3 regions of the Actinoplanes sp. NPDC000266 genome follow, and region 2 is predicted to be linked to each of the others. Evidence: riboswitches for the same ligand, from Rfam matches in the RefSeq annotation. Region 2 holds a riboswitch; each other region holds the start of a gene.
What was found. A riboswitch is a leader RNA that binds a small molecule or an ion and turns the genes downstream of it on or off. The one in region 2 is predicted to bind cyclic di-AMP.

Region 1 (2,251 bases), 260 kb from region 2:
TGATCGCCGTGCCGCCGTATCCGGGATCGCTTTGAGCGCGGAACCGAGCCGTGTAGTAGGCGCCCGTGCTCGTCCGCGCGAACACGTCGCAGGTGAAGTGGCCCTCGTCGGACGACGGCCCCTCCCCTGGTTTTGGCAGCACCCGATCGATCACGTATCGGGTCGGCGGCAGCATCAGACCGGCGACGAGGGCTCCGAAGCCCAGCTTCATCCCGTTCGCGACCACCGGCGACACCAGAGGCGAGGCGCCCACGCTCATCAGTTCGCGATAGCGGAACCCGCGCCCGTAGGCGAAGCCCCGCAGCGCGTTCGTGCGCCGCACGACCCGCGTGTTGTAGGACGCCATGAAGAACGGCGCGAGGGTCCCCCGCAGCGAGGGATGCACCCGGTCGCCCCGCACGGTGGCGACGTCGGACTGCCGGCCCAGGTCGGGCTCGGCGGCCCGGTCCGGGCTCAGTGAGTACGGGCTGGCGGCGATCCGCCTCTTCGACGGATCGCGCTTGATCGTGTCGAGCTGGTGCCGCAGCGAGTCGACCGTGCCGCCGCTGACCCCGCCGCGCAGGCTCGTCACGACCATCGCGGTGTCGGTGAGCTCGCCCGCGCCGTCGCCGCGCACGGCCTCGTTCACGACATGCACGCCGAGGTCGGACGGGATCGAGTCGAACCCGCACGAATGCACGATCCGGGCGCCCGTGCCCCGAGCCACCTCATGGTTGTCGTCAATGCTCTGACGTGCGAAAAGAACCTCCCCGGTGAGGTCGAGATAGTCGGTTCCGGCCTTGGCGCAGGCGTCCACCAATGGCTTGCCGTATTTCGCGTACGGACCCACCGTCGTGACGAGAACCCGCGTCGCCGCCGCGACTCGGGCGACCGCGTCGGCATCACCGGCGTCGGCGACCAGGATCGGCCAATCGACACCGAGCCGGCGTTTCACGGCGTCGAGTTTGCTTTCGGATCGCCCGGCCAGCGCGATCCGGACGCCATCGGGGGAATGCTCGGCCAGATGCCGTGCCACCAGCGCACCGACGAAGCCGGAAGCGCCGTAGACGACGATGTCGTGCTCGGTCATGGTTGCCAATTCTCCAACAAGCCACATGAATGCGCGCGACACGATAACGTCGGTCTCGCCTATTCCTATAAGAATCCGGCCGGCGCCCTTTCGCGGGCGCCGCCGGTCCGTGCGGGCGGAACGCCGAATCCTGCCGCCGCCCGACGGAACACATCATTACGGCATGGAGCGGGGGACCCGAGTTCTTCGGCGCTTTGGCGCGCCTCGGGGTGAAGCCGCGCACGCGCGGCCGGGCACCTCAGCCCGAACCCGACAGCTGACCTCGTAGGCGTGGAGGACTCTCTGTCATGGCACACATGTGCAAACCTGCCCGCGTAACCCTGGGTCTGGCCGCCGCAGTCGTCACTCTGGCCACCCCCGTTACCCCGGCGCTCGCTTCACCCTCAGCCGCCTCGCTCGCGAAGGGCGGCTCGGTCAACTGGGACGCCATCGCCGAGTGCGAATCCGGCGGCAACTGGGGCATCAACACCGGCAACGGCTACTACGGCGGCCTGCAATTCAGCCGCAGCACGTGGCGCTCCCACGGCGGACACCGTTTCGCCCGCACCGCCGACCAGGCATCACGCGCGGAACAAATCCAAATCGCCGAGCTGGTACGCCGTTCCCAAGGCCTGGGCGCGTGGCCTACTTGCGGCCGAAAAGCTTCTTCTACCCGCCAATATCGCAGCACAAACACAGAAGGTCTAGCGGCCAGCCGGACCGCCATCCGCAAATCCACCGCCAAGGCTCCTTCCACAAGGTCATCCACAGGCCGCTACTACGTAGTGCGCCCCGGCGACACCCTCGCTTCAATCGCCGCCAAGGCGAACGTGGAAGGTGGCTGGCGTGCCCTATATCGCCTGAACCGGGCCGCTTTGAACAACCCGCACCGCATCTTCCCGGGCCAGCCCTTGGCCCTGTGAATCACCGTTCCCAGCCGTCGGCGATCTCGCGAAACGCCTGGTCGCCGGCGCCGGGAATCACGACCGCGGAGTCTGGAACTCAGGCTGGTCGAGAACGCGCAGCCAACTGCCGTCGGGCTGTCGGCGGACCACCTGGGCCCGGGCGCCGGAACCGTCGCGGGGAGGCGTGGAGGTCAGCGCCAGGTCACCGCTCAGCAGGGTCGGCAGGGGCTGCTCGGGCTCGAAGGCCGGCATGTGTGGCAACGCTTCCTCCCACATGCGCCGGATGGCGGCACGGCCG
Region 2 (2,251 bases):
CGGTCCGCGTTGTTGATGAAGTAGTTCGCGAGATTGGTGCCGTACGTCTTGCTGGCCCCCGTGGCGACGCCGCCGAAACCGTTCTTGTCGGCGGCGAAGTCGCAGGCTTTGCCCTTGGGGTGCTCACCGCTGTTCTGCTCGCGGAAACAGGCGACGAAACGGGTGAAGCCGTCCGCCTGCGCCTGCTTGAGGGCGTTGAGCGTACGAGGGCTCAGGCACCCGCTGGTGGTCGGGTCGGGCTCGGTGCAGCTCTCGGACGGCAGGGAGCCGTCGGAGTCGCGTGGCGCCGCGCCCGCCTTCTGCTTGCTGGAGGAGCTGACCGCCTTGTCACTGGCCTGCGGGGCGTCCTCGCCGGTCTTGTCGTCCCCGCCGGTGTTCGCCGCCTTCAGGGCGCTCTCGGCCTGCGTCTTGCGCTTGGCCATGAGGGCGACCTGCTTCTGTTCGTTGCGCACCTCGGTGTCGATGGCGACCTTGGCCGCCTGCTGGGCGTCGCGGGTGGTCTTGAGCGCCGCCACCGCCGCGTTCTCCTTGACCGCGATCGTCTCGAGCGTCTCGGCCCGGTCGAGGAAGCCCTCGGACGAGCCGGCCGAGAGCAGCGCGCTCATCGGGCCGAGGCGCCCGGTGCGGTACGACTGCTGGATGATGTCGTCCAGCGCGGCCTGGCGCGGGGCGATCTGCTTGTCGAGCTCCTTGAGCTTGTCGGCGAGCTGGGTCTGGCGCTTGCGCGACCGCTCCAGCGCCTCCTTGGCCTCGACGAAACCCTTGGAGGCGGCTTCGAGCTGCTGGATGAGGGTCTTGGGGGCGCCCTCGCCGTCGTCACCCGTGTCGCCCGGCGCGGCTGACGCCGGGGCGGCCACCGCTAAGGCGAGGCCAGAAATCGCGACGAGCATCGCCAGGGTGGCTGCCAATCGTCGCCGGACAGTCTTCTGCCGCACACCTGTTCCTTCCGTCGGCCGCCGACCGAGTTAGCTGACGGGTTCGGGACGGAAGTTGATCCCTACCGCTGGCGCGGATTCACCCCGGAAAGATTGGTTCCCCGGCTCGTCCGGAAACGATTAGGCGGCGATCCCCTGGGGGTGGGGACCGGCACCGACCATACCGAAGACATCGAACGATCGACAGTTATCACACGCGACGCAATTGAATGGCGACGCACTGTAGTCGCAATTACTCAATGTCACAGGTGGAACACGCGAATACTGTTTCGCGAGGCCTGAAGCCTGTCTTGTTCTCGGGTAAACTGGCCGCCGGCCCGCCCAACCAGGCACCGCCCCCGAGGTGCCGGCGGCCACCGCCCAATCGCCGTGAGGCGAGCCGGGGAACCAGGTCAGTCATGGGGTGCATCCGCGTCAGCGGTAGGGATCGCTTCCGTCCCGAACCCGTCAGCTAACCCGGTCGGCGGTTAACCGGAAGGAACCTGCATGACCGTACGACCCCGCCGGTGGCTGATGCTTGCCCTGGCGCCGATCGTTTCTGTCGCTTTCCTGGCCTCGCCCCTCTCTCCGGCCTACGCCGAGCCCGGCGACGGAACCTCCGCGGCCCCGGACGAGTCGGCCGGCAAAGAAAACCAGACTCTCGACGAGCTGATCGAGTCCTCCAACCGCCGGTTCGTCCAGGCCAAGGGCGCCGTGGCCAAGTCGACGGCCGCGCAGAAGGCCCTGGCCGGCAAGATCAAGACGGCCGAGGCGCGGCGCAACGAGTTGATTCCCGAGGTCAACGCGATCGCCAACCAGCAGTACCGGTTCGGCCAGCTGAACGCGGCCAGCTTCCTGCTCAGCAGCAAGGGCTCGGACGACTTCCTGGCCCGGGCCATGTCGCTCGAAGAGATCAACACCGAGCACGACCGGAAGCTCGCCGAGCTCAACAAGGCGATCGACGAGGTCACCAAGTCCAAGGTGGCGCTGGACGCCGAGGTCAAGAAGCAGCAGACCAACCTGGTCGCGATGAAGAAGCAGAAAGAGGCGGCCAACCAGGCCCTCAACCTGGTCGGCGGCGAAGGCCTCACCCAGGGCCACGTGCTCGCCCAATCGCCGAAGGCGAAACCCGCGCCGCGCAATTCCGAGGGCGGTTTCTCGCCCGAGTCGTGCACGGTGAAGGATCCGACGACCAGCGGCTGCATCACCGCCCGCACATTGAACATGCTGAAAGAGACGCAGAAGGCGGGCTTCGACAGATTCGTGGGCTGTCACCGCGACGGCGGCCCGTTCGAGCATCCGAAGGGCCGGGCCTGCGACTGGTCGTTGCAGGACAG
Region 3 (2,251 bases), on a different contig from region 2:
ACCGTGGCCGTGCTGCGGGCGCGGGCCACCTCGCGCAAGCGCCAGGCCGAGGAGGCGGCGCGGGCGGCCCAGTTCGCGGACGAGGTCGAGGTGGCGGCCTCACGGGCGGCGGCTTCGGCGGCCCGCTGGCAGGAGATCTGGGAGCAGGCGTCGGCCTCGGTGAACACGGCGTACGAGGCCTGGCTCGAGGCGGACGCCCGGGTGCGCACCGCCGCCTCGGCGGCGGCGTGGGGCACGCCGTGGTCGGTGCGGACCTGTGAGGAGTACGCGGCCCGCGAGCGCTTCCTGCACCAGGCGGTCTCGGCCGCGGTCAGCCGGGGCGAACTGCCGGCCTCGGCGCTGGGCGACGCGATCGCCGGGCGCAACGGCTGGGACGCCCGGCTCCACCCGGTCGACCAGGAGCTGGTGATCGCCCGGGCCTCGGCCGCGTGGCTGCGCCAGAGCTACGACCTGGCGGTCGAGGCCGAGACCACGGCCTGGCACGACGCCTCGCTGGCCCAGCGCGCCGCGAGCAGCCTGCGCGAGGAATCGCAGGCCGCCGCGGTGCTGGCGGCGGCCCCGGCCCCGGTGCGGGGGAACACCGAGGTCAGGGCGCGACGCCGGGTGGTGTTCGGGGAGGTTGCTCAGATCGCGATGCGCTGACCCGGGAAGATCAGGTTCGGGTCGTCGATGATGCTCTTGTTGAGCTCGGCGAGCCGCTCCCAGCCGCCGTCGATCTGGTAGCGGTTGGCGATCTTGGCCAGGGTGTCACCGGCCCGGACCACGTAGAAGTCGCCGGTCGTCCTGGTCGTCGACTTGTGGGTCGTGGTGGCGCTCTTGGTGGTCGACTTGGTCGATTTGTGGGTCGAGGTCGACTTCTTCTGCGTGGTCGACTTCTTCGCGCTGGCCGACTTCTTCTCCGAGGCGCCGCTGGTGTTGGTGCCCTTGTAGCTCTTGGACGAGCCGGCCTTCTTGCCGCAGACCGGCCAGGCGCCGATGCCCTGACCGTCGAGAACCTTCTCGGCGATGGCGATCTGCTCGCTGCGGCTCGCCTTGTTGGCGGTGCTGGCGTACTTGCCGCCGCCGTAGGCCTTCCAGGTGCTCTTGCTGAACTGGAGGCCACCGTAGTAGCCGTTGCCGGTGTTGATGCTCCAGTTTCCGCTGGACTCGCACTGGGCGACGGCGTCCCAGTTGACGCTGCCCGCGGCCTGGGCGGGCTGGGCCGCGCCGAAGAGAGCGAACGCGCCGGCCACGCCGGCGGTGGTCAGGCCGAGCGCGACGGTGTGCTTACGGGTTTGTGCCATGGAAGAACAACCTCCACGCCTACGAGGTGAGCTGTCGGGTTCGGGCTGAGGTGCCCGGCCGCGCGTGGCGGCTTCACCCCGAGGCACGCGCGACGGCGTGCCGGAGAACGTGTGGGTCCCCCGCTCCATGCCTGAGTTGATTCCGTCGGGCGGCGGCAGGACTCGGCGTTCCGCCCGCGGTGCCCACGATCGTGGGACCGGCCGACCGTAACCACGCCCCGCGACCCTCGGCAAAGCCCCGAAGGGCGATCGTGACGTTGTTCTCAGTACGCCCGGGCGGGGAATGTGCCCATTTTCGCCCCGCTTTGCGGTGGCCGTCGATCAAGGCTGCGACCAGGCCCGATCAGTCCGGCGTTACCAGGCCCTGAAGGCCGACGACGATCGCGATGATGCCGAAGATCGCCAGCAGCAGTCCCCGGCCGAACGGCGCCGAGCCGGCCTCCGCGGGTTTGCGGCCGGTCAGGCGGTCCCACAGCAGGGCCACGCCGACGGCGATGCCGACCACCTCGAAGTGGAAGACGTGCGGGCCGTCGAACAGGTGCACCAGCAGGTAGTAGCCGCCGGCCACCAGGGCGACGACGCCGACCACCCAGCCCCACGGCCCCACCTTGTCGGCGAATCCGCCGATCCCACCGCCGACGCGCGGAATCTGCCGCAGCAGCGCCGCGGCCAGCAGCAACCCACCGAGGATGTTCGCGAGATCGAGCAACAGCGCCATGAGCATGCCTCCCACGTACCCATACGGGAGCGCTCCCATGTGCGGTTCATCGATCTCTGATCGAACAGTCGGCGCACAGCCGCTGATGCGGGATCGTGAACGCGAGACAACAGGTCCGGCGGCGGACCCGCTCGGCGTTCCACTCGACCAGCCCCTCCACGCCCAGCGTCCGCAGCACCTGCCCGGTCATCTCCCCCGGCGGCGCGCCGGCCACGACGGCCGCCCGCTGGGCCGCGTGGGCGATTCCCGC

Region 1: it holds a riboswitch for cyclic di-AMP, as region 2 does, so the genes downstream of both, ACFY36_RS25175 (transglycosylase family protein) here and ACFY36_RS26390 (coiled-coil domain-containing protein) in region 2, are expected to answer to the same signal.
Region 3: it holds a riboswitch for cyclic di-AMP, as region 2 does, so the genes downstream of both, ACFY36_RS40555 (transglycosylase family protein) here and ACFY36_RS26390 (coiled-coil domain-containing protein) in region 2, are expected to answer to the same signal.

The regions. Positions count from the first base shown of each region.
Region 1 covers NZ_JBIAZI010000006.1:205,074-207,324, forward strand. The annotation lists gene ACFY36_RS25170 (saccharopine dehydrogenase family protein) at 1-1,069, opposite strand, end outside; cyclic di-AMP (ydaO/yuaA leader) riboswitch at 1,181-1,355, shown strand; gene ACFY36_RS25175 (transglycosylase family protein) at 1,366-1,971, shown strand; gene ACFY36_RS25180 (YybH family protein) at 2,029-2,251, opposite strand, start outside.
Region 2 covers NZ_JBIAZI010000006.1:462,162-464,412, forward strand. The annotation lists gene ACFY36_RS26385 (coiled-coil domain-containing protein) at 1-890, opposite strand, end outside; cyclic di-AMP (ydaO/yuaA leader) riboswitch at 939-1,072, opposite strand; cyclic di-AMP (ydaO/yuaA leader) riboswitch at 1,283-1,416, shown strand; gene ACFY36_RS26390 (coiled-coil domain-containing protein) at 1,422-2,251, shown strand, end outside.
Region 3 covers NZ_JBIAZI010000012.1:262,736-264,986, forward strand. The annotation lists gene ACFY36_RS40550 (hypothetical protein) at 1-642, shown strand, start outside; gene ACFY36_RS40555 (transglycosylase family protein) at 624-1,283, opposite strand; cyclic di-AMP (ydaO/yuaA leader) riboswitch at 1,286-1,453, opposite strand; gene ACFY36_RS40560 (hypothetical protein) at 1,627-2,040, opposite strand; gene ACFY36_RS40565 ((2Fe-2S)-binding protein) at 2,048-2,251, opposite strand, start outside.